Regions from separate parts of the Hypnocyclicus thermotrophus genome, predicted to be linked through region 3. Evidence: riboswitches for the same ligand, from Rfam matches in the RefSeq annotation. Region 3 holds a riboswitch; each other region holds the start of a gene.

Region 1 (8,793 bases), on a different contig from region 3:
TTTTTCAAAATTTAAAATATTATCAATATTTGCTCCTCTAAATCCATATATACTTTGATCTTCATCTCCTACAACACATAAATTTCTATATTTTAAAGCAATTTTAGTTACAATCTGATATTGAATATCATTTGTGTCTTGATATTCGTCTACCATAATATATTTATATCTATTTTGTAATTTTTCTTTAACTTCCTCTATATCTAAAAGTTTATTTGTATAAATTAAAAGATCTGAAAAGTCCATACTATTATTTTTAAGAAGCTCTTTTTGATATCTTTTGTAAACTTCTGCAATGGTTTTGTAATCATGAAAAAATACTCTCTTTTCTTCAAATTCTTCTGGAGTTATTCCATCTTCTTTTGCTTTACTTATTATTGAAACAATTTTATTTGGTGTCAAATTTATCTCTCGACCTATTTCTTTTAGTATTCTTTTAACTATGGATAATTGATCATCACTATCATATATACCAAAATTCGAATCATATCCTATATATTTTGCATACATTCTAAGAAGTCTTACTCCAAAAGAATGAAATGTTGATATCATTACTTTTTCTCCTTCAATACCTACTAATGACTCAACTCTTTCTTTCATCTCTTTTGCTGCTTTATTTGTAAATGTTACCGCTAATATAAAATAGGGTTCAATATTTTTTTCTTTTATCATATGAGCTATTCTATATGTCAATGTCCTAGTTTTTCCGCTTCCTGCACCAGCTAAAATCAATAATGGTCCTTCTATTATTTCTGCTGCTTTTCTTTGATTTTCATTTAAATTATCAAGTATACTCATCTTTTCTCCTACAAAAAATACTTTTGGACTATTATAGCATAATTTACTTAGTATTTCAAGGAATCTAAATAGTAGCATAACATTATTTTTATTACTTATTTTAATTTTATGAAAGCATTTAATCATTTTTATCCTTAATTTTAAAACTCCATATTATTCTGATAATTTTAATAATTTTGCTATATTATTGATTAATATCAATAAATAATTCGAAAAAAGTATTTGAATATTTTAAACTTTATGATAAAATATCTAAAAAAGTATTTAAAATTTATAACCATTGTATAAAATTTTTAGACAAAGTTTGGGGGAATATATATGAAAATGTATTATAGTACTAGAAATGTAAATGAAAAAGTATCTTTTTCTGAAGGAGTATTAAAAGGCTTGTCAACAAATGGAGGACTTTTTGTACCTGAAAATTTTGAAAAAATAGATATTTTTAATAAAAAATATCTAGAAGTTGATTATAAATCATTAGCTTTTGATATACTTTCAAAATTTTTAAATGATTTTGATGAAGAAGAGATAAAATGGTGTATAAATGAAGCATATAATGAAAAATTTGAAACAGAAGATATAGTTAGTATAAAAGATATTGAAAATGTTTCTTTTTTAGAATTATATAGAGGACCTACCTTAGCATTTAAAGATATGGCTCTTTCTATTTTGCCTAAATTTATGAAGCTCTCAAAAGAAAAAAATAATGAAAAAAAAGATATAGTTATCCTAACTGCAACAAGTGGTGATACAGGAAAAGCTGCTTTAGAAGGTTTTGCAAATAATGAAGGGATTAAAATAATTGTATTTTTCCCTACTGATGGTGTAAGCGAAGTACAAAAAGCTCAAATGGTTACTCAAACTGGAGATAATACATTTGTTGTAGCTATCAATGGAAATTTTGATGATGCTCAAAGTGGTGTAAAAGATATTTTTAATGACACTGAATTTAATAAAATTTTAAATGAAAACGGGTATGTTTTTTCTAGCGCTAATTCAATAAATATAGGTAGGTTAGTTCCCCAAATCATTTACTATTTTTACGGATATTTTAATTTAATAAAAAATAATAAAATAAAAACTGGAGATAAAATAAATGTAGTAGTTCCTACTGGAAATTTTGGTAATATATTAGCTTCATATTACGCTTTTAAAATGGGACTACCAGTAAATAAATTTATATGTGCAAGTAATATAAATAACGTTCTTACTGATTTTTTAAATACTGGAATATATGATATAAATAGAGAATTTAACACTACAATATCGCCTTCAATGGATATTCTAATCTCAAGTAATCTTGAAAGATTTATTGAATCATTAACAGATAAAAATGATAAACTTATTATTGAATTAATGAATTCTTTAAAAACCAATGGTAAATACGAATTACCAAATAATTTAAAAGAAAAATTAAATAAATTTTATGGTGGATTTGCTGATGATAAATCTACAAAATCTACAATTAAAAATGTATATGAAAAATATTCATATGTTATAGACACACATACTGCTGTTGCATATAAAGTATATGAAAATTATTTAGAAGAAACAAATGATACTGATACTAAAACTCTTATAGCTTCTACTGCTAGCCCTTTTAAATTTACTAGAGCAGTATTAGAATCTATCATTGATAAAAATCTTGATAATAAATCTGATTTTGAATTAATTGAAGAACTTTCTAAAATTACAAATTTAGAAATCCCAAAAGCTGTTTTCGAACTTAATAAAAAAGAAATTTTACATAAAACTGTAATTAATCCTAATAAAATGAAAGATACTATCGCAGATTTTTTAAAAATTAAATAACTAAAATTTAAACAATATAAAAGAGTGTATTTATAAAATATAAATACACTCTTTTTATTAATTATTTTAATTCTTCTACTATTTTTTTTAGTTCTTCTACTTTATTAGTTTTTTCCCATGGTAAATCTAAGTCTATTCTACCAAAATGTCCATAAGCTGCTACTTGTCTATATAAAGGTCTTCTTAAGTCTAAATCTTGAATTATTGCCCCTGGTCTTAAATCAAATACTTTTTTTACCGCTTTTACTATAGTATCATCTGCTACTTTTCCTGTTTCAAAAGTATTTACTGCTATTGAAGTAGGACTAGCTACTCCTATTGCATAAGATAACTGTATTTCACATTTATCAGCAAGTCCTGCAGCAACTATATTTTTAGCAACCCATCTTGCAGCATAAGCGGCACTTCTATCTACTTTCGTAGGGTCTTTTCCAGAAAATGCTCCTCCACCATGTCTTCCCATTCCACCATAAGTATCAACTATGATTTTTCTTCCTGTAAGACCAGCATCACCGTGAGGGCCTCCAATAACAAATCTTCCAGTTGGATTTATATAATATTTTGTATTTTCATCTAATAATTCTTCTGGAATTATTGAATTTATAACATATTTTTTCATATCATGTTCTATTTTATCATGTGTAATATCAGAATCATGTTGAGTTGATATTACTATTGCATCTATCCTAACTGGTTTTCCATCTACATATTCTACTGTTACTTGAGTTTTTCCATCTGGTCTTAAATAATCTAATGTATTGTTTTTTCTTACTTCTGATAATTTTCTAGCTAATTTATGTGCTAGTATAATAGGCATTGGCATCAATTCTTCTGTCTCATTAGTAGCAAAACCAAACATAATTCCTTGGTCTCCTGCACCAAGTAATTCTCTTTCATCCTCTTTTTTTGATTTGTTTTCTTTTATTTCTAAAGATTCATCTACTCCCATAGCTATATCTGCTGATTGTTCATGAATAGAATTTATCACTGCACAAGTTTCAAAATCAAATCCATATTTTGCTCTTGTATATCCTATTTCTTTTACTGTATTTCTTACAATTTTTTGAAAATCAACATAAGTTGCAGTCGTTATTTCACCTGCTATTACAACAAGTCCTGTTGTAAGCATAGTTTCACAAGCCACTCTAGCTTTTGGGTCTTCTTTTAAAATTGCATCAAGTATAGCATCTGAGATTTGGTCTGCCATTTTGTCTGGATGACCTTCAGTAACAGACTCAGAAGTGAAAAATACTCTTCCTTTTTCTATCATTTTTTTCTCCTTTTCTAAATATTTAGATAATAAAAAACCTCTTTCAGAAATGAAAGAGGTTACTCTACTCTCTATCATCTCTCGGAATTAGCACCACACTAAATAAGGTTACAGTAGGTTGCTGAAGTTTCATTGGGCCGGTCCCTCCACTTCTCTTGATAACTTGCTTTTTTGACTAAATTAGTATATATTAATTTTAATGTTTTGTCAATAAAAATTTATAAATATTAAACAAAAATTTTAGTATATTGCTACTAAATCTTCATCTGTATTAAATTCTTGTATTAAAAGGTTTTTATATTTTTCATTATCATATGTTAAAATAAACAATCTATCTATTTTTACTTCTTCTGTTTCATTTAAAAATTTTCTAATTCCTTTAAATACTTCTTTTGCCATTTCTTCATAAGTTTTTTCTTTTTTACCAAAAGATTCTCCTGCTCTAATTGATGACATGGATACTATTTTATATTCTTCTTCATTAGCTTTTACTAGTCCACTATATATAATTTCTGATAAAGGTTTTCTTAAATCATCAATCACAAAAATAATATTATTAAATGCTGTTTTCATTCCTTCATCTTTTTCAACTAAAACTACTTGCCCATCATCAAATAAAGAAGTTCCTGTTTTTTGTCTAATATGTCCTAATAATGCTTGATGATAATAATCACCTACATTTTTTCGAATAGCCATATCCACTTGTCCACACCAAATACCTTTAGAATCAACTGCTGTAATTAATGCATCACTTTCTACTGCACACACATCTTTATTTTCTATTGCTCTTATTAAAAGTTGTTTTTTCATAAATTATCCTCCCCTTTATTTAGTTTAATCAATTTAGTATAGCATATTTTTTTTAAAAATATATATTATTTTTTGTTTTTTTATTCATAAAGAATTTTTTTATTTATTGAGATTTATTTTAATTATAATGTATTTTTTAACTTTATTTTTAACTTTATTTTTGTTATAATTTAAATAGAAATTTTAAAAAGGTTGGTAATAAAAATGAATGATATTTTAAAAATTGAAAATCAATTTTGTTTTAGTGTATATAAATTGATGAAAAATATAAATACAATTTACAAACCCCTTTTAAATAAACTTGATCTTACTTATACTCAATATATTACTATGCTTGTATTATGGGAAAAAGATGGAATAAATGTAAATGAAATAGGAAAAATTCTTTCTCTTGATTCTGGAACTCTTACCCCTCTTTTAAAAAAGCTTGAAAAAAAAGAATACATAAAAAGAAATCGAAATAAATTTGATGAACGAAATCTAATAATCTCTCTTACTACAAAAGGAAGAAATTTAAAAAATAAAGCAAAAAATATTCCTACTAACTTGTTAAATAATTTTTCATTAGAAAAAAACGAAATTTTTGCTATAAAACAACAAATTGATATTCTTAATAAAATTTTAGAAAAATAATTTTAAAATTTCAAAAAAAACTTGATTTATGTTTTTTAGTATGATAACATTAATACAAATAATAAAAAAGGAGTGTTTTAGATATGGTTACTATATTTAAAAGCTGGTGGAAAAACGAATATCTTGAATCAACTAAATATATAATCTGTAGTATCATATCTAAGAACGATACTATCTATTAGATTATATCTTTTAGTAATTTTAAGATATAATTTTTATAGATAAATAATTTATACATAAAGACTGTTCTTAGAACGGTCTTTTTTTATTATATATCAATAATAAAAAACTAAGAGAACTATAAAAATATCAATTTAAAATAATAAAATCAATAATTTAAAATTTATAACTAAGGGGGAAAATTATGAAAGAGTTAAAAGTATTTAAAAAAAAAATATCTGGGGATATAGAAACACCCATTACTTTATATAAAAAATATATAAATAATGATATTGGAATATTACTTGAAAGTAGAGACTCTATAAAAGGAAGATATTCTTTTATTGGTAAAAATCCTTTTATTATTGTTGAATCAAATGAATCAAGTATAAAAATTAAAAAAAATGGAGAAATTTTAAAAAAAAATGGACGAGTTCTTGATACAATAAAAGAAGAAATTGAGAATATCAAAATTATTGAAGATTCTAGTCTTCCTTTTTGTGGTGGTGCTGTAGGTGTAATTGGATACGATATAATAAAACAATATGAAAAACTTCCAAAAATAAACCCAGATAATTTAAACCTTCCTGAATCAAATATGATGTTTTTAACAGAATTTATTATGTATGATCATTATCATCAAGATATTTCTATTATTGTTCTTGAAGATAAAAACAATGAAGAATTAGCATATAAACGAATCGAAGAAATTGAGAACATTATCAAAACTACAACTTTACCGATTAATTTTTATAATATTAATAAAATCAAAATTGAAAATGAGGCTATAAGTAATACAACAAAAGAGGAATTTATAGAAATGGTTCAAAAAGCTAAAAAATATATATTTGAAGGAGATATTTTTCAAGTAGTTCTTTCTCAACGATGGACACTAGAAACAAATGAACATCCATTCAATTTATATAGAAAACTAAGAAGTTTAAATCCTTCTCCATATTTATTTTATTTTAATTTTGGTAATTATCAAGTAGCTGGTAGTTCTCCTGAAATGCTTGTAGAGCTTCGAGGAGATGAAGTATTTAATTGTCCTATTGCGGGTACTAAAAAAAGAGGAAAAGATGAAAAAGAAGATTTGTTACTTGCAAAAGATTTATTAAATGATGAAAAAGAAAAAGCAGAACACATTATGTTAGTCGATTTAGCTAGGAACGATATGGGGCGAATATCAAAAATTGGTAGTGTTAAAGTAACTGAATTTATGAAAATTCATTATTATTCTCATGTAATGCATATAGTTTCATTAGTTGAAGGAGAAAAAAGAAAAGACAAAGATGCTTTTTCTATATTATCATCATTTTTACCTGCAGGTACATTATCAGGAGCTCCTAAAATAAGAGCTATGGAAATAATTGAAGAGCTTGAAAAGGAAAAAAGAGGAATATATGGAGGTGCTGCCGGATATTTTTCATATAATGGTGATATGGATACTTGTATCGCAATAAGAACTATGATAATAAAAGATAATAAAGTATATATGCAAGCTGGAGCAGGTATAACATCTGATTCAAATCCGGAAATGGAATATGAAGAAACAAAAAATAAAGTAAAAGCTCTATTAACAGCTATAAAAAGCTAAATTATAAAAAAAGGAGATGTCAATGAATATATTCTGTATAAAACATGTATCTTTTGAAGATCCAGGCATAATAGAAAATTGGGCTATAAAAAATAATTATACATTTAAATATATTAAAATGTATGAAAACTATAAACTACCAAATATTAATGATATTGATATCTTAGTTATTCTTGGTGGTCCTATGAATATTTATGAAGAAAAACAATATCCATTCTTAAAAGAAGAAAAAACATTTATAAAGCAAGTCATTAATGCTAATAAAAAAATTATTGGAATTTGCTTAGGTGCTCAATTAATAGCAGATTTACTTGGCTCAAAAGTTGTTAAAAATAAAGAAAAAGAGATAGGATGGTTTAATGTAAAAAAAGTATCTAATCATAAATTTTTATACAATGTGCCAACTGAATTTAAAACTATGCATTGGCATGGTGATAAGTTTTTAATACCTGATAAAGCAGAAAAAATATTTGAAAGTGAAGCTTGTGACAATCAAGGATTTATTTTTAATAACATAATTGCATTACAATTTCATTTAGAAATGAAAAAAGAAAATATTATATCTATAATTGATAATTCTAATGATGAATTAACTGAAAATAAAAATTACATTCAATCTAAAAATCAAATTTTAAATCAATTAGAAAACATTGAAATTAATAATAAAATTATGCAGACTATATTAGAAAATTTCATAAAATGAAAGGAGAAAAAATGATAATTTTAATAGATAACTATGATTCTTTTACTTATAATTTATATCAATATTTGGGAACATTTGAAAAAAATATAAAAGTTATTAGAAATGATGAAATGAGTGTAGAAGAAATTAAAGCTCTCAATCCTGAAAAAATTGTACTTTCACCTGGTCCTAAAACACCAAAAGAAGCAGGGATATGTGTAGAACTTATTCAAAAATTGCATCAAGAAATTCCAATCCTTGGAATATGCCTTGGCCATCAATCAATCGGAGAAGCCTTTGGCGCTACCATTAGTTATGCAAAAGCTATTTATCATGGTAAATCTTCTATGATAAAACATGATGGAAAAGGTGTTTTTAAAAAAATTACTAATCCTACTCAAGTAGCTAGATATCATTCTCTTGCTATTATAGATGGTACTTTAAGTAATGATTTTGAAATAACTGCAAAAACTGATGATGGTGAAATAATGGGAATTAGACATAAAAAATATAAATTAATTGGATTGCAATTTCATCCAGAATCAATTTATACACCTGAAGGATTAAAAATGATAGAAAATTTTGTAAACTTATAATTTAATATTTTATTATTAATAATTTTATAATTTTTTAATTAATTAAAAAATTCGCGTAGTATAATATATTAAAACAAAAAGGGGGATTATATATGATAAGAAAAGCAATAAAAAAATTATTTCAAAAGCAAGATTTAAGTCAAGAAGAAATGAAACAAGTCATGACAGAGATTATGGAAGGACAAGTATCAGAAGTATTAATTTCTGCATTTTTAACAGCACTTAGAATGAAAGGTGAAACAGCTGATGAAATAACTGGTGGAGCATATGTAATGAGAGAAAAAGCTGAAAAAGTTAATATTTCAAATGAATATACTATAGATACTTGTGGCACTGGAGGTGATGGAGCTAATACTTATAATATATCTACTACTGTAGCGTTTGTTGCTGCTGCAGCTGGAATAAAAGTAGTAAAACACGGAAATCGTTCTGTTTC
Region 2 (8,793 bases), on a different contig from region 3:
GGTCCTTTATCTAATGTAGAAGTAGTTAACTTATCTAAAGGAGAAAAAATTTTGGTTATAGGTTCAAAATGCGATAATAAGATGAGAGATCCATTTATATCTAATGGATTTTATAAAGTTATCTATAATTTAGCAAATCATAATAAAGGGGGCTTTATACCAAAAGATCTTATCCCTACAAAATATATTCCCATTGAAAAATTGGAATAATTGGAGGTTTTATGTATATTTTTAATAGTCTACGAAAAAAATTACTCTTTTCTATATTACCTATCTTGATAATAAGTATTTATTTATTATCATTTTATCATGCAAAAAATACAAAAAAATATCTTCTCGAAGAATACAGAGTAACACAAAATCAAACAGAAAATGAAATTATTTCATATATTTATTTAATTGACTCTGCTTACAAAATGTTTGAAAAAAAATTAAATGAAGAATTAAATAAAGATATCCTTAAATTTGTAAATGAATACAATAAAAGTTCTAAAGATATCTCTAAAATTAATTTAATAGAAGTTAGTAAATATTTTAAAAATAAATATGATTTTTATATAATAGATGAAAATACAACTGTAATAAAAAGTACAGAAAATAAAGCATTAAATTTTAATTTTAAGAAATTTAATAAAAAACTTGGAGAAAATATTGACTTTATTAGAAAAAATGGAAAAATTTATAATGAAAGGCTTCGAACAAATGTAATGAGTGGTTTTTTAAGTACTTGGGTATATAAATCTACACCCGATAAAAAATATTTATTTGAACTTGGATATACTGCTAATGGGTTAAAAGATTTTATTAATGACCTTGATCCCTTAAACATCATTGATAAACTAAAAAAAATTAATCCAATTATAAAAGATATAAAAATATATGATGTTTTTGGATATCAATTTGTAAGTAACGGGCAAAATTATGCTCCTACCAAAAAAAGTAAAGAAATTGTTGAATTAGCTAAAAAATATACTAAATATACTAAAGAAGATAATGAATATATAGAAAATATTATTTATATCAATTTAAATACGGGATTCAATATATCTGATCATAGTAAAATAATAGCTATACAATACGATAAATCTTTTATAAATAAACGTTTAAAAGAATTAAATCAATTTACATATTTTGCAATAACTATTTCTGTTATTATTTCTATATTTATTATTTCTATTATAAGCTTTTTTGTAACACATTCTTTAAAAAAATTAAAATTTATTTCTCATGAATTATCAAATGGAAATTTTAATATTAAAGCAGATATAAAAAGTAATGATGAAATTGGAGATTTTGCAAAAACATTTAATATTATGACTGCTAAATTAAATGATAGTTTTAATCAAATAAAAGAACAAAATAAAAGAATTGAAGAATACAATTTAACATTGGAAGAAAAAGTAAAAGAACGTACAAAAGAAATTAGAATTAAAAACGAAAAAATTGTTTCATCTGTAAGATACGCTAGAAAAATTCAAAACTATATTTTACCTTCAAAAAAATTTTTAAAAGAAAATTTTAAAGACTTTTTTATTATTTGGCAACCAAAAGATGTGGTTGGTGGAGATTTTTATTTTGGAAAAAAAATAGAAGAAATTATTTATTTCGCTGTTATTGATTGTACTGGGCATGGTGTCCCTGGTGCTTTTATGACAATGGCTACAAGTTCATTTTTAAATGAATTAATTACAAAAGAGATATCACCTTCTGAAATATTAAATGGATTAAATCATAGAATAAAGACATATTTCAATAAAAATAGTCAAAAAATATCAGATGATGGACTTGATATTTCTCTTATAAAATATAATTCAGTTAGTAAAAAATCTATCTTTGTAGGAACAAAGCTTTCAATGTATTTATCAAAAAATGGAGTTATTAAAACATTTAAAGGTGATCGCCAAAGTATTGGATATATAAAATCAAAAGATCATTACGATTATACAGAATATAAATTTGATGCAACTTCAGATACAATAATCTATCTATCTACTGATGGATATACTGACCAAAATGGTGGTCCAAAAAATTTTGGTTATTCAAAAAAACGATTAATAAATGATTTAGATCAAATAGCTCACAAACCATTAGATGAACAAAAAAAAATTATTATTGAAAATTTAAAGAAATGGAAAGGTAAAGAAACTCAACGAGATGATATTACTCTGATAGGAATAAAATTTAAATAATTATAAAAAAGAAGCTCTTATAATAAGAGCCTCTTTTTTTATTTAATTTTATTAAAAGCTTGTTCTAAATCCGCTATTAAATCATCTACATTTTCTAATCCTATCGACAATCTAATAGTTTCAGGTTTTATCCCTACTTCTTTTAATTTTTCTTCTGAAAGTTGTCCATGAGTAGTACTTGCTGGATGAATAATTAATGATTTTGCATCTGCAACGTTTGCTAAGTGTGAAAATAATTCTACACTATCAATGAACTTTTTACCTGCCTCTACGCCACCTTTTATTCCAAATGTAAATATCGAACCTACACCTTTAGGAAAATATTTTCCTGCTAAAGCTTTATTTTCATTTTCATCTAATTCAGGATAACTTACCCATTTTACTAACTCATGATTATTTAAATATTCTACTATTTTTCTAGCATTTTTTATATGTCTTTCTAATCTAAGACTAAGTGTTTCTATCCCTTGTAATATTAAAAATGCATTAAATGGACTAATTGCTGCTCCTGTATCTCTAAGGAGTTTTACTCTGGCTTTTAATATAAATGCAGGTGCCCCTAAATCTGAATATTTTAATCCATGATACCCTGGATCTGGCGTTGTAAAATTATCAAATCTTCCACTTTTTGCCCAATCAAATTTTCCACCATCTACAATTATTCCACCAATACTTGTACCATGCCCCCCTAAAAATTTTGTAGCTGAATAAACTACAATGTCTGCTCCATGCTCTAGCGGTTTAAAAAGATATGGTGTCGCAAAAGTATTATCTATTATTAATGGTAACCCATTTTCATGTGCTATATTAGCAACTGCTTCTACATCAACAAGAGTACAATTTGGATTTCCTATTGTTTCTATATATATTGCTTTTGTTTTTTCTGTAATAGCATTTCTAAATCCTTCTAAATCATCAGGATCAACAAATTTCGTTGTAATCCCAAAATCATTAATTGTATTTGAAAGTAAATTAAATGTTCCACCATAAAGATTTCTTGCCGCTACAATTTCATCACCAGCTTTTGCCACTGTAAGTAAAGCATATGTTATTGCTGCAGAACCAGAAGCCACCGCTAAAGCTCCTACTCCACCATCAAGTGCTGCTAATCTTTCTTCAAGTACTGCTGTTGTTGGATTCCCTATTCTTGTATAAATGTTTCCAGCTTCTTTTAAAGCAAATAAATTTGCAGCATGATCTGTGTCTTTAAATACATAAGATGTTGTTTGATAAATAGGTACTGCTCTAGAACCAGTTTCACTATCTGGTTTTTGTCCTGCATGTAATTGTAATGTTTCAAATTTTAAATTTTTACTCATATTTAATTCCCCCTTAGTTTTTTTATTTTACTTTTTATAAATTATTATTTTTATAAACTTATTATCTACATAATTATTTATCTTTATTCTCTATTTATTTTTTGTTTATTCTTTTAGTAAATAATATTTATAAAAAAAACTCTTCTCTAATGAGAAGAGTTAAAATCTTAATTTTATCTCTCTCATCTTCGAATTTTGATTTAAATTTTTAAATCAATTATTTCACGGAATTAGCACCACACCATAAGGTAGGTTGCTGAAGTTTCTAAGGGCCGTTCCCTCCACTTCTCTTGATGAGTTTTTGTTCAGTTTTGACTTAATAGAAGTATACAATAAAAAAGTAGTTTTGTAAAGTTTTTTTATTAAATTTGTCAAAATTTTTTTTAAAAATTATTATTTCTTTAAAATAATAATAGTTTTTAATTTAAATATAGAAATAGTTTACCTCTTTTAATTTTTATGTTAAACTATTAATAATGCCAAAGTAATAAAGGAGAGAAACCTATGAAAAAATTAATATTTCTTTTGTTTTTATTAAACATAAGTTTAACATTTTGTAATACAAAAATATATAATGAAGAAAATTATAAATTTCCATTTAAAAATAGATTTACAAGTACCGCAATAGGAACTCCTCCTAGATTGCAGTATAAAATCAAAAAAAAACCTGTTGTTTCATTATATAAACTACAAATAAATAAAACAAATAATATCCCTGAAATATTTTGGTTTGCTAAAAAAAACATTTTTTCATTAGCAAAACAGAAAAAAAAGGCCCCTCTTGTATATATTTTTTCGGGTACAGGAGGTTACTATAATGCTCCAAAAACAAAATTTTTAAGAGATGTTTTTTATAATAATGGATTTCATGTAGTTTCTCTCACATCCCCTAGTCATCCATCATTTTTAATAAATTCATCTTCTTATGGATATACTGGAATTATAGAAAAAGATTCAAAAGATTTATACAAAGTAATGAAAAAAGCTCATGAAATAATAAAAAAACAAATTAAATATACTGATATATATTTAGTAAGTTATAGTTTAGGAGGAACTCATGCTGCTTTTGTGTCAAAACTTGATGACAAAGAACATTATTTTAATTTTAAAAAAATATTTATAATTAATCCTGCTGTAAACTTATATACTTCATCTATCATTCTTGATGATTTAGTTGAAAAATATTTCCCAAATAAAATTTCTGATGTTAATAATTTTATTTCAAATACAGAAAATTTATTTTTTAATATTTATCCACATGATCATATAAATCTTGATTTAAATATAATCAAAGATAACTCTTATAACTTAGAAGGACTTGGACTTACTGAAGAAAAATTTAAAATATTTATTGGTCTTTCTTTTAGAAATTCTATAACTAATATATCATTTATTAGTGATATTAAAAATAATCTTGGAAAAATAGTTCCTAAAGATACTAAATTGTCTAAATTTGATTCTATTACTAAATATTACAAAAAAGCTAATAATATGAGTTATATAAAGTATTTCAATGAATATGTTCTTGAAAATTTAAAAAAAGATGACCCTACTTTAACAAAAGAAAAACTTATAGATATGGCCAATATGATGAGTATTACAGATTATTTAAAAAATAAAAAAAATATGTATGTTGCCATAAATGAAGATGAATCTATTTTACTTCCTGAAGAAGTTAAATGGTTAAAAGACACTTTCAAAGGACGTAGTTTTATTTATCCATATGGTGGTCATTGTGGTAATATGTACTATAAACAAAATGTAGATGATATGCTAAGCTTTATTTTAGATAAAAAAAATTAATAAAAATTTTATAAAGGGGTAGAGAATTTATGACTATTTTTACATTGATTTTATTAAGTATCGGATTAGCAATGGATGCTTTTGCAGTATCTATATCTCAAGGTGTTGCTGTTAAAAGATTAAAAATAAACCAAGCACTTACTGTAGCACTTACTTTTTCTATTTTTCAGGCATTCATGCCATTATTAGGATTTTTTTTAGGAAAAAGTATTTATAATTTAGTTCATAATTATAATAATATAATTGGATCTGTTTTATTAATTGGAATAGGTCTTAAAATGCTACATGAAGCATACAAAGAGGAACAATGCGAAAGAAATGGTAAATGTTAAACTATAACCTTATTCTTCTTGCTATTGCTACAAGCATAGATGCGCTAGCCGCTGGATTTTCTTTAGCTTTTACAAAACATTTAAATATTATATTTTCAGTTGCTATCATAGGATTTATTACTTTTATTATTTGTTTTAGTGGAGTGTATATTGGAAATAAAGCAAATAAATTTTTAACCACAAAGGCAGAATTTTTTGGTGCTTTTGTTCTTATAATTCTTGGCATAAAAACTTTTTTTATATAAAATAAAAAGTGAGAAAAACTCACTTTTTATTTTGTAGTAAATGTATATACTCCATCCCAGTCTTCTGGTGGAGGATTTTTTATATATTCTTCTATTCTTTTTATATAAAGCTTACTCGGTCCATCATTTTCATCTACTTCAATTGCTTTTAAAAACATCTCTTTTGATTTTTTCCATTCTTTATTAAAATAAAAATCTAAGCCTTTTTCATATAATTCTTTTAATTTTAATTTTTCTTGAGATAATTCTCCTTTTTTAGCCATTAGTTCATAAGTTTTTACTGCTACTTTTTTACCTTTAACTCTTGCTAAATCTAAAAGTCTTGCTTCTACGTCTTCTTTTACTTTTTTATATGTATTTTCACTTATCATTATATAAGTTCCATACATTTTATTAGCACCTTCAAGCCTTGAGGCTAAATTTACTTCATCGCCTATTATAGTGTAATTAAACTTTTTATTTTCACCTATATTACATCCCATATTCCCTACTACCATTTCTCCACTGTTTATACCAATTCTTGCATATATCGGCGGATATCCACTCTCTTTATATTTTTCTCTAAATTCTACTAATTTTTCTTGGTATTCTAGTGCTGCAAAACATGCATTTAAAGCATTATTCTCTAATTGGATTGGTGCTCCAAAGATAGCCATTACCGCATCTCCTATATATTTATCAATAGTTCCTTTATATTCTAATATAATATTAGTTGAAACTGATAAATAATCATTTAAAAATTCAACTAATTCTTCTGGACTCATTTTTTCAGAAATAGAAGTAAATCCTTGTATATCCGAAAAAAATGCAGTAAGCTCTCTTTTTTCTCCTCCAAGTTTCAACATTTCCGGTTTTTTTACTAACTCTTCTACAAGTATCGGTGAAATATAATGCCCAAATACATTCCTTATATATTTTTTTTCTTTACCTTCTAAAAAATAATTTTCTATTGTTAAAATTAAATATATTAAGATAAAAACGACAATTGGATAAAAAACTTCTATCCACAGACCTTTTCTAAATAAAATATAAGATAAAATCAAGTACGTCACTATAACACTATTAGTTAAAATATTTGAAAGTGCTAAATTTATATCCTTTATTGACAATATAAATATAATTAAACTTCCAAATAAAAATAAAAGTGGTACTTCTCCTTTTACCTCTATTCTTTTCATAAATTTATTATCAATAAGATTTTGAATAGCTGTTGCATGAAGCTCTACTCCTGGTGTGTTAGGATCAAGAGGTGTTACCCTTAAATCATATAGTCCTTTTGCACTATCTGTATATCCTACTAATACTATTTTGTTTTCAAGTTCTTTTTTATCTACTCTTTTATTAATAATATCTGTATATGATATATATTTAAATGTATGCCCTTTCCCATAAAAGAAAAGCCTTTGATAACCATTTATATTTGTTGGTATAGTTTTGTATAGTTTTTCATCTTTAAAAATATCTATTTTAGAATTTTTTAAATCTAATACTACATTATCCTTTATACTTAAATTTTCTGATTTTAAGTACACTAATAAGTACAATGGTGGAAAATACAAATTTGATAAATTTTCTTTTGTAACAGTAACAATTCCTCTAAGAACTCCATCTATATCTGGTCTACCTACATCATAAGGTGCTATTCCATATGCAAATTTTGCAATAATATCTATAGGAGGAATTATTTTATATATTTCAAACGGTTTTACACGTCTTTCTCCTGTTCTTCCTACTTCTTTTATTTCGTCTAATATTCCATTTATTTTATAAAAACGGCTTTTTTGATAATATATTTTATTATACTCAAATCTAGATATATCTTCTGCTATATCCATAATATTATAAGTTCCTATTACAGTATTTTTTGCTTTCTTTAATGCTAAAGCAAATTCATAGTCTTGGTCTGTATCAAGTTTATTTATTTCTTTTAAAAGTTCAATAGCATCTTGTTCTGGTATAATTCCTTGCTTATATTTAGTAGCCACTATTGTTTTCATATTTTTTTTATAATCTATTTTATCTTTTGATACACCTTCTTCTGTAAAAGATACATCAAATCCTATACTTTTTACCCCATATTCAGTTAAAGCTGTAACTAGTTTGCCATGTATACTTCTTTCCCAAGGCCATTTACCTATTTCAATTAAACTTTTTTCATCAACACCAGCTATCACTACATCATATTCGCGATTTTTTTTCTCAAATATATCCATTGCTTTATATCTCATATCATATGTTTTTACTTCAAAAATTTCAAAAAAAGTCATTCCAAGATTTGTGTATATTATATAAATAAAAATCATAAAAGTGAGTATAATATACCCACTTTTAATTATATTTTTTCGTAACATCATTTTTCTCCTAATCTATTGTCATTGTTACACTACTTTCACTAGTATAAATCTCTTTCTCATCATTTCTAAAATGTTCATCAGATGTTTCATTACTATATCTGTGATAATCTACTGTTACTACTCCAGGTGTTGTAGTAAAATCATACTGTATTTCAGCTACATTACTACTATTATAATAATATTTTAAACTTGTAAAATGATCTCCTAAATAAGTAACATTTGCATCATAAGTTTTATTTACATCTATATACGATGGTGATGTATTTGTACTATATGAATATTTATCATATTTAAATGATTGTAAATGATTATTTGTGTCATAATTTATATTATAAAATTTTTCTATTAGTTCTGTATTATAATCTATATTATTATTACCATCTTTGTCTTCATACACTTCAACAGCTTCAATATTTCCGTTCGTATCATATTTTAATAATGCTTCAAATTTATTACTATCATCATGAAGAGATATTAATTGTGCCTCATTATAATCTAAATATTGTATATTTGAATTTGTTGAATTACTAAATAATTTTTCTACTTGTGTT
Region 3 (8,793 bases):
TTTTAGAATTTCTACCTATTCCTGCAAAAAATCCAAGTGGAATTGATACTACAAGAGCACAAGGACAAGATACAACTAAAAATATAAGAGCTCTATAAAACCATGTTGAAAAGTTACCCAAAAATAAAGGAATAATAAATGCAATAACTAAAGCTGAATAAACTATAAAAGGAGTATAATATTTTGCAAATTTTGTAATAAATTTTTCAGTTTTTGCTTTTTTACTAGCAGCATCTTCTACAAGCTCCAAGATTTTAGCTATGGTAGAATCAGTAAACATTTTTTTAATTTTTATTTTTACAGTACGGTCAGTATTTATAAATCCGCTTAGTACGTTGTCACCTGTTTTTAAATATTTTTTTACGTATTCTCCTGTAAGAGATGAAGTATCAAAATAACTTTTTCCTTCTATTATTTCACCATCAGCTGGTATAGTTTCACCATTTTTTACTATTATAATATCGCTTATTTTGAGCTCTTCAGGCGAAACTTTTATTATTGTTTCATTTTTAAATAGATTAGCATAAGTCGCTTTTATATTAAGTAGATCTTGAATAGATTTTCTAGATGAATTTACAGCTAAATCTTGCATGAATTCTCCAATTTGATAAAATAGCATTACTCCCGCAGCTTCAGGATATTCTTTTATTGAAAATGCACCGAGAGTGGCTATAGTCATTAAAAAATTTTCATCCATAAAGTCGCCTTTTTGTATATTTTTAATTGATTTAATAATAATGGGATATCCTGATATTATATAGGACAAAATAATAAATATTATTTTAAAATTGTTATTAATAAAAAATGAACTAATAAATAGAGTGGTTGACAGTATTAATAAAATAAGCTTTTTTTTATTTGAAGTATTCACATTATTGTTTGCTTCATTTAGATAAAAAACGTCTACTCCATCCTCTATAGTGTCAACAATATTTTTTATTTTTTCTAAAATTTTTTCTCTTTTATAAATATTTTTAAAAGAGATTTTCAATATTTGAGTTGAAAAATTATATTCTGCACTTTCAAGCTCAGGCATTTTTTTAATATTATTTTCTATTTTTGTAGCACAGCTGCTACAAAAGAGATTTTTTAACATTACTTTTTCATTAATTATCATTTTTCCTCCTTAAAAACATATGAATAATTGTTCATATATAATATTATACTAGATGATATTTTATCAGTCAATATTAAAATAAAATAAATTCACAAAAATTTCATAAAATTATGGTAATATAGTATAAATAAAAGTTAAAAATATATTAAAGTATAGTGATATTTGTCATAGAAAAAATAACTTGAAATTTATATTAATTTATTTAGAGAAATAGTAAATTAAAAAAATTAATAAATATTAGTTTTAATTAAAGTGGATAAATTAGACTTATAAGAGGTGAAAATATATGAAAAAAATTCTTTTAGTAGAAGATGAAAAAAAAATAAGATGGCTTCTAAAAGATTATCTTGAAGAAAATGATTATGAAGTAGATGAAGCTGAAAATGGTGAAGATGCTTTTGATATGTTTTATAATACTAAATATGATTTAATAATTACAGATATAATGATGCCCAAAATGGATGGTATAGATTTAGTTAAAGAAATAAGAATGTTCTCAAAAATTCCGATAATAATGTTAACTGCAAAAACAACTGATGAAGATGAATTAACAGGTCTTAATTATGGTGCAGATGATTATATAAGAAAACCATTTAATCCAGATGTTCTTTTAAAACGAGTAGAAGTTCTTTTAAAAAGAATCTATCCAGAAGAGCATAAAATAATAGATGGTAATATAGAGCTTGATTTAGATAAAAGAATACTTAAATACAAAGAAAATGTCTTAGATTTTTCTAAAAAAGAATTTGAACTTTTATTTACGTTTATAAAAAATAAAAATATTGTTTTATCAAGGCAAAGATTATTAGATATAATATGGGGATATGATTATGAGGGGGATATACGTACTGTAGACACACATATAAAAACCATAAGAAAAAAAATAGGAAATATAATTAAAACTGTGCATGGAGTTGGATATAAATATGAAGGTGAGATAAATGAAATTAAATAAAAAAATAGGTTTAATTGTAAGTAGTGTAATGTTTATAGTTTTTATAATTTTATTTTTTGTAGCTAGACATATTGCAATTCCTACATATATAACATATAAGAAAGCTCAAATAAAAGAAGTAAGAAAACTTATTGAAAAAGGAGAAAATGTAAAATTACTTCAAGAAAAGTATTTAGTAGGAATAATTCAAGTTAATTTAAAAGAAAAAAAAACTAATGAGCTAAAAGAACAGTTAAAAAAAAGAATAAATGAAAAATTTAAAAATATTAGAGAAAGACCGCCAATACCACCAGAAATAGAGCAGGCCTTTTTAGAATTTCAACATAGCAATAAAATAAATGAAAAGTTTTATTTGAAAGAAATAAGGACAAAACAGCTTAATGCAAATATTTTACTTTATAAATATGTCAAAAAAAATGGAGAAGCAATATTTATATCAGCAATACTTACACGATTAGATGAAATTTTTGGAATAATCACTCTTTTTTCATTGATAATGTTTATAGTGATATATTTAGTAGTAATTATAGTAATAAATATATTAGTATCTAAAAAATTGATAAATCCAATTATAAAAATAAAAAATATAACGTATAAAATGGCAGAGCTTGATTTTAAAGAAAAGATTGATATAAATAGTAAGGATGAATTAGAGGAACTTGCAAAAAGTATAAATTTTTTATCAGAAGAACTTGAATTAAATATAAATAAATTGAAAGCTGATATTAAGAAAAAAGAAAAAATAAATGAAATTCAAAAAAGATTTTATTCAAATATGAGCCATGAATTAAAAACACCATTAGCTATAATTCAAGGTTATTCTAAAGGATTAAAAGATAATATAAAACCTCAAAAAAGAGATTTTTATTATGAAGTTATTCAAGAAGAAATAGAAAAAATGGTATCAATAATTAATAATCTTATTAATATAAATAAAATAGATATAGAAGAGATAAATAAAGAAAAAATAGAAATAAAAGAATTTATTATAAATGTTTTAGAAAAATATAATTTAGATATAGAAGAAAAAAATGTGAAGTTAGATTTAAAATTAATTGATAAGTCGGTGTTAGCTGATAAAAAAGGAATAAAATCTGTTGTAGATAATATATTGTCAAATGCATTTGTATATGTAAAAGAAAATGGAAAAATAAAAATCAATGTTGAAGAATTTGGAGAAAATACAATAAAAATTTCAATATTTAATGAAGGTAAAAATATACCAGAAGAAAGTTTAGATTATATTTGGCGACCTTTTTATAGAGCTGATGACTTGGAGGAAAGAAAGTATGGTGGAACAGGGCTTGGATTAGCTATAACAAGTGGGATATTAAAAAATCATAATTCAGATTTTGGAGTAATTAATAAAAAAAATGGAGTAGAATTTTACTTTACACTAGAAAAAGCTATAAAAGATAATTAAAAAAATTTAATTATGAAAAACACTGCAACAATAAATTTATTATTTGTTGTTGCAGTGAAAATAAAATTTTACTATAAATTTATACTTATTTTATAATATATTCTATATCTTTTACTATTTTTCTAGTGGTATCTATTTTATTCATTGTATAAAGATGAATTCCATCTATACCCCAGGCAACTAAATCAATTATCTGCTCAGTAGCATAAGCGATTCCAGCTTCTTTTAATGCTTCAGGATTATGCTCATATTTATCAAGAATTCTTTTAAATTTTGGACTAATAGAACAATGTGATAATGAAAAAATTCTTTTCATTTGTTTTGCATTTGTTACAGGGATAATACCAGCAGCAAAAGGAACATTGATTCCTAATTTATCAGTTTTTTCTTTAAATCTATATAGTATCTCATTATCTAAAAATATTTGAGAAATAAGAAATTCTGCTCCTAAATCAACTTTTCTTTTTAAATTAAATAAATCCATAAGATCATTTGTTTCAAAATGTCCTTCAGGATAATATGCTCCTCCAAGAGAAAAATCCATATTTTTATTTTTTATATATGTAATAAGATCGCTAGCATAATTAAAATCACCTTTTATGGGCTCTCTATCTATTGGATGATCACCACGCAATGCTAAAATATTTTCAATGTTATTTTCTTTTAATTTATATAATATATCGTCTATTTCATTTTTTTTTGCCTCAATACATGTAAGATGAGCAAGAGATTCAATATTATATTTATTTTTTATTCTTGAAGCAATTTCTACAGTCCGTCCTCTAGTACTTCCACCAGCACCATAAGTTACACTTATAAAATCAGGGTTAAATTTTGATAATTCGTCAATTGTATTATAAATAGTATCAATAGGATGTTTACTATTTGGTGGAAATATTTCAAATGAGAATACAGGTTTTTTACTTTCTTTTTTTTGCATATATATGTCTTTTATTTTCATAATCCCTCCTAAAAAAAATACTTCTTTCAAAGTAGAAAGAAGTAGTATAAACTATATCTCTCATCTTTGAATTATTGATTTAATTTTATTAAATCAATTAATTCACGGAATTAGCACCACACATTAAAGTAGGTTGCTGAAGTTTCTTAGGGCCGTTCCCTCCACTTCTCTTGATAAGTTGTATTATTTTATTAAGACTAATTTTACACTAAATTATATATAAAGTAAAATATATTATATATATTTAATCTATATAATTTTTTAAAGTATTAATTAAGTAATTTTTTATTTTTTCTCGAAGTTCAAGAGGTTCTAATATTATAACTTCAGATAAAAACTGTCTAAAATATAGAAAAGCTTTTTCTGTAGAGGCTTCGAATTCGAAAATATCATTATTTTTACTTAAAAGTTTTGGTCTATGTACTGTATACGTTTTTAAAAGACTTTCACCTTCTTTTGTAAGTTTTATTTTTACTATTTTTCCATGTGATAAAAATGGATCAAAATTTTTTCTAATAGAATCAATATATTTTTTATCACGTCTTAATACTTTTTCAGAGAGTTCAGATATAAAATCTATATTTTTTAATTTATAATTTTTATATTCTTTCGAAGTACAGCAGTAACAAAACAGATAATTTTCTTCACCTTGTTCATCACGTTTGATAAAATAGGGCTCAATTATTTTTATTTTTTTCTTATATTTAATTTTAATTTTATTTTTATTTTCAATAGCTAAAATAATTTTTTGTACTAAATCAGAAAAAACAAAAAGTTCGCGTTTATATTTAAAATTGGAACAATAATATTTAAATAATTCTCTAAAAAATTCTGCTTCTACCGCTACTTTATTTATTCGTAATATATTATAATAAATTTCTTTATTTTTTAGATTTAAGTCAAATTGAATAATTTTTCTAAGTGATTTTCCTTGAGATTTTAATAAATCTTCATTTTCACGTTTATATTTATATTTATCTAAAATAAAATTACAGAGTTTATTGTTATTTATGCCAAAATCTTCTATATCATTTTTAATAAGTCTGTATATATCTTCGGGAACAGTTACTCTAATTTTTTTCATTTTTTACCTCTTAATTATATATTAAATAAAGCAATCAAAAGTTAACTTTATATCTTAAATGCAAGTATTGTGATATCATCTCTTTGAGAAGTATCTTTCATAAAAGTAGATAATTCTTGTAAAATTAATGTTTTTTGAACTGCTAAATCTTTATCGGCTATATTTAAAATAAGATTTTCAAATCTATTTATACCATACTTTTCATTTTTATTATTATTTTGATCTACAAAGCCATCGCTAAACATATATATAATATCATTTTTTATTACTTCAAATTCAATCGTATTAAATATTTTTTCATTTTTTCTATGGACCCCACCAATTGAGAATTTATTACCCTTTATCTCTTTTAGCTTCCAAGTGTTATTTTCCTTTCTCAAAATATAAATATTTCTTTTAGCACCAGAAAAATATATTTTATTTTGATAAAGAGTAACTATAGCTGTTTCCATACCATCTATTTGCTCAAATTTTTTATTTGTATTGTTATGTTTAAGATATTTTTTAAAATCATTATCAAGTTGTTTTAATATTTTAGATGGATTAAGAAGTAAGTTATTGATTAATAACTTATCTAATAAAATAGAGCCAATCATCGATAAGAATGCACCAGGAACCCCATGACCAGTGCAATCAGATACTATAAATACTTTTTTCTCCTCAATTTCTTTTAACCAATAAAAATCACCGGAAATCACATCTTTTGGTAAATAAATAAGCATGGAATCTTTTGTAAATTTTATGATATCAGATTCTTTAGGCAAAACATTTTCTTGAATTTTTTTAGAATAATTTATACTATCAGTAAGTTTTTTATTTTTTTCATCAAGTGATAGAGTTCGTTCAAAAACTTTTCGTTCAAGAGTTCTATTTAATTTGTTTAATTTTTCATATATAATAGAATTTTTAATAGATACAGCTAATTGTGATGATATCATTTTAAGTATTTCTATTTGAATATTTGATACTTTATTTACTACAACATTGTTTTCTAAATAGACTAATCCTATTAATTCACCTTCATTAATTAAAGGTATACATAAAAGAAATTTTACTAAATTTTCTTTTATATAGCTATCAATGACAAAATCAAATTCGTTATTATCTTCATTAAAAACAAATAAATTTTTAGTTTTTAATACATAATTTATTATATCATAAGATATATTTTCTTCTAATTTTTCTTTTAATGGTATTGAGATAAGTTCAATATCTGAATAATTAATATCTATTTTAGCTTCTATATAAAATTCATTATTTCTTTTTATTAAAATATATCCTTTTTCTGTCCCAATAGTTTCAATAAGGTATTTCATTATATTTTCTAATAATTTAGAAAATATAATTTCAGAAGAAAAAAGTTTAGATATTTTAAGTAAAAAATCAATATCAAGCGTATCATTGTTAAAAGAGACTGTATTCATAGTTGTGTTTAATTCAATATTATCATAGTGCTCTTTTAAAAAAGTTTGATTAAATCTTCTTTCTAATAACTCAATTTTATTATTTAACTCAATTTTGTCATAATTATAAAAACTATCTTTTAAATAAATATCACTAATTCTATAATGTTTATTTTCAAAGTAATAATTAGCTATAAGTTCGTTTATAATAGCAATATCTAAGATGTTTTCACTATGATTTACATGGAATAGAGCCTCCTCATAGATATCTTTAGCATTTTTATTATTAGTATAGTTGTAATATTCAGCCTTAACTATTAGATATTTATGTAAATAATTATCTGTAGAATTTTTAGCATAAATTGATAATTGTTTTAAATATTTTTTAATTTTTTTATGAATAACACTATTTTTTATATTAGTTTTATAGGCTCTAAGATGAATTAAAGATGAAAAATAATAAAACATAGGATAATTCATACTAGCCATATTACTGTCTAAATATTTTTCAGCTAAATTAATATTTGTTAAAGCTTTTTTATAATCTTCAAATAGATAATTGACTACAGCAAGATGATAATAAACAAAATATATAGCAATTTTATCATTTTCTATTTCAGAACCTTTTAAAATATCAAACATTTTTTTATTGAATTCATCATATGATATTATATTCAATAAATATTTTGTAGTTATTAAAAAAATTGTAGAATAAATTTTTTGTTTGATTTGATTAAGTTTTGATGTTTTTTCTGTTATATCGCTAAAATAAATAATAGCTTTATTAATATTTCCTCTAGAAAAAAATTCATATTCACCTCGTAAAAATATTGACCAAGCAGCATATTCCAAATCTCCAGTTTCTAAAGAAATTTTATAAATATCATCGATTAATTTAAGGTTTTTAATGCTATTTTCTTTCCAATGAAGAATAAAATTTGTATTATAAAAAATAACTCTTCCTTTGTAATCTGAATAATTATTATTTTTAATTAAGTTTAATGCAAGTTTTCCAAGCTTATATCCGATATCATAATTATTAAATAGACCTATTAATAATAGACCAAATAATGAAAATGCTTCAGGAGCACTACTAGAGTTACCGTATTTTAAAGTAAGTTCAATTTGAGTAAGAACTAAAAGAATAAAAAGATTTGGGTTAGCAACATATGCAGTTCCTAATATGTTAGAAGTAATTCTTAAAATTATTTTAATTTTATTATCATTTACTGGTTTTCTATGAAGTAAATTATTGAAATCTTGTTTTTTAATCCTATTCTGTAATATTAATAATTTAGTAATTATAGTTATTTTTAAAGGGTTTTTAGATAAATTTATCCCAAATTTTTCTAAAAATTTTAAAGCAATTTCAAGTGCTTTATTATATTCATTAACAGCTATTAGATAATCAATATATATTTCATATGCAGATAATTTTTTGGTGAAATCGTCGGTATAAGCATCTATTATATTAAATATTTTTACAAGTTCATTGTATTTTTTTGTATAATATAATGTTTCAATATATTTAGTATAAAATTTTTCTAATAATTCACTATCGCTTTTTATGTTATATATATTCAAATTGTTATAAAAAAAATTAAAATATATATATGCTTGATCAAAAGCTAATGACTTAATTGCTCTTTCTCCAGCAAGATAATTATAATATAAAATATTTTTTATTTTTTTATCTTCTTTTATAATATTAAAACATTTATTATAATGAAAAACTATATCAAAAATAATATTTTCATTATGAATATCAAAATTATTTATTAAATATTCAGCAATTTGAAGATGCTTTTCTAATAAATCATTTTCAGACATAGCATCAATTATAGCTTGCT

What was found. Region 3 has a riboswitch for S-adenosylmethionine ahead of metF (methylenetetrahydrofolate reductase [NAD(P)H]). Riboswitches for the same ligand answer to the same signal wherever they lie in the genome.
Region 1: linked by a shared signal. The riboswitch ahead of metK (methionine adenosyltransferase) and the one ahead of metF (methylenetetrahydrofolate reductase [NAD(P)H]) in region 3 are both predicted to bind S-adenosylmethionine.
Region 2: linked by a shared signal. The riboswitch ahead of EV215_RS10085 (O-acetylhomoserine aminocarboxypropyltransferase/cysteine synthase family protein) and the one ahead of metF (methylenetetrahydrofolate reductase [NAD(P)H]) in region 3 are both predicted to bind S-adenosylmethionine.

Annotation. Positions count from the first base shown of each region.
Region 1 covers NZ_SOBG01000002.1:156,745-165,537, reverse strand. Annotated here, with positions in the region: gene EV215_RS02800 (ATP-dependent helicase) at 1-798, opposite strand, end outside; gene thrC (threonine synthase) at 1,117-2,610, shown strand; gene metK (methionine adenosyltransferase) at 2,672-3,880, opposite strand; SAM riboswitch class I at 3,952-4,045, opposite strand; gene EV215_RS02785 (hypothetical protein) at 4,121-4,690, opposite strand; gene EV215_RS02780 (MarR family winged helix-turn-helix transcriptional regulator) at 4,895-5,323, shown strand; gene trpE (anthranilate synthase component I) at 5,688-7,079, shown strand; gene EV215_RS02770 (type 1 glutamine amidotransferase) at 7,102-7,782, shown strand; gene EV215_RS02765 (anthranilate synthase component II) at 7,794-8,357, shown strand; gene trpD (anthranilate phosphoribosyltransferase) at 8,450-8,793, shown strand, end outside.
Region 2 covers NZ_SOBG01000011.1:22,930-31,722, reverse strand. Annotated here, with positions in the region: gene EV215_RS10095 (S-methyl thiohydantoin desulfurase domain-containing protein) at 1-210, shown strand, start outside; gene EV215_RS10090 (SpoIIE family protein phosphatase) at 222-2,189, shown strand; gene EV215_RS10085 (O-acetylhomoserine aminocarboxypropyltransferase/cysteine synthase family protein) at 2,228-3,508, opposite strand; SAM riboswitch class I at 3,688-3,808, opposite strand; gene EV215_RS10080 (hypothetical protein) at 4,013-5,311, shown strand; gene EV215_RS10705 (manganese efflux pump MntP) at 5,341-5,643, shown strand; gene EV215_RS10735 (manganese efflux pump) at 5,637-5,888, shown strand; gene EV215_RS10065 (CHASE2 domain-containing protein) at 5,915-8,191, opposite strand; gene EV215_RS10060 (hypothetical protein) at 8,250-8,793, opposite strand, start outside.
Region 3 covers NZ_SOBG01000001.1:405,519-414,311, reverse strand. Annotated here, with positions in the region: gene EV215_RS01855 (heavy metal translocating P-type ATPase) at 1-1,117, opposite strand, end outside; gene EV215_RS01850 (response regulator transcription factor) at 1,404-2,072, shown strand; gene EV215_RS01845 (sensor histidine kinase) at 2,059-3,495, shown strand; gene metF (methylenetetrahydrofolate reductase [NAD(P)H]) at 3,581-4,456, opposite strand; SAM riboswitch class I at 4,514-4,636, opposite strand; gene EV215_RS01835 (WYL domain-containing protein) at 4,701-5,540, opposite strand; gene EV215_RS01830 (protein kinase domain-containing protein) at 5,588-8,793, opposite strand, start outside.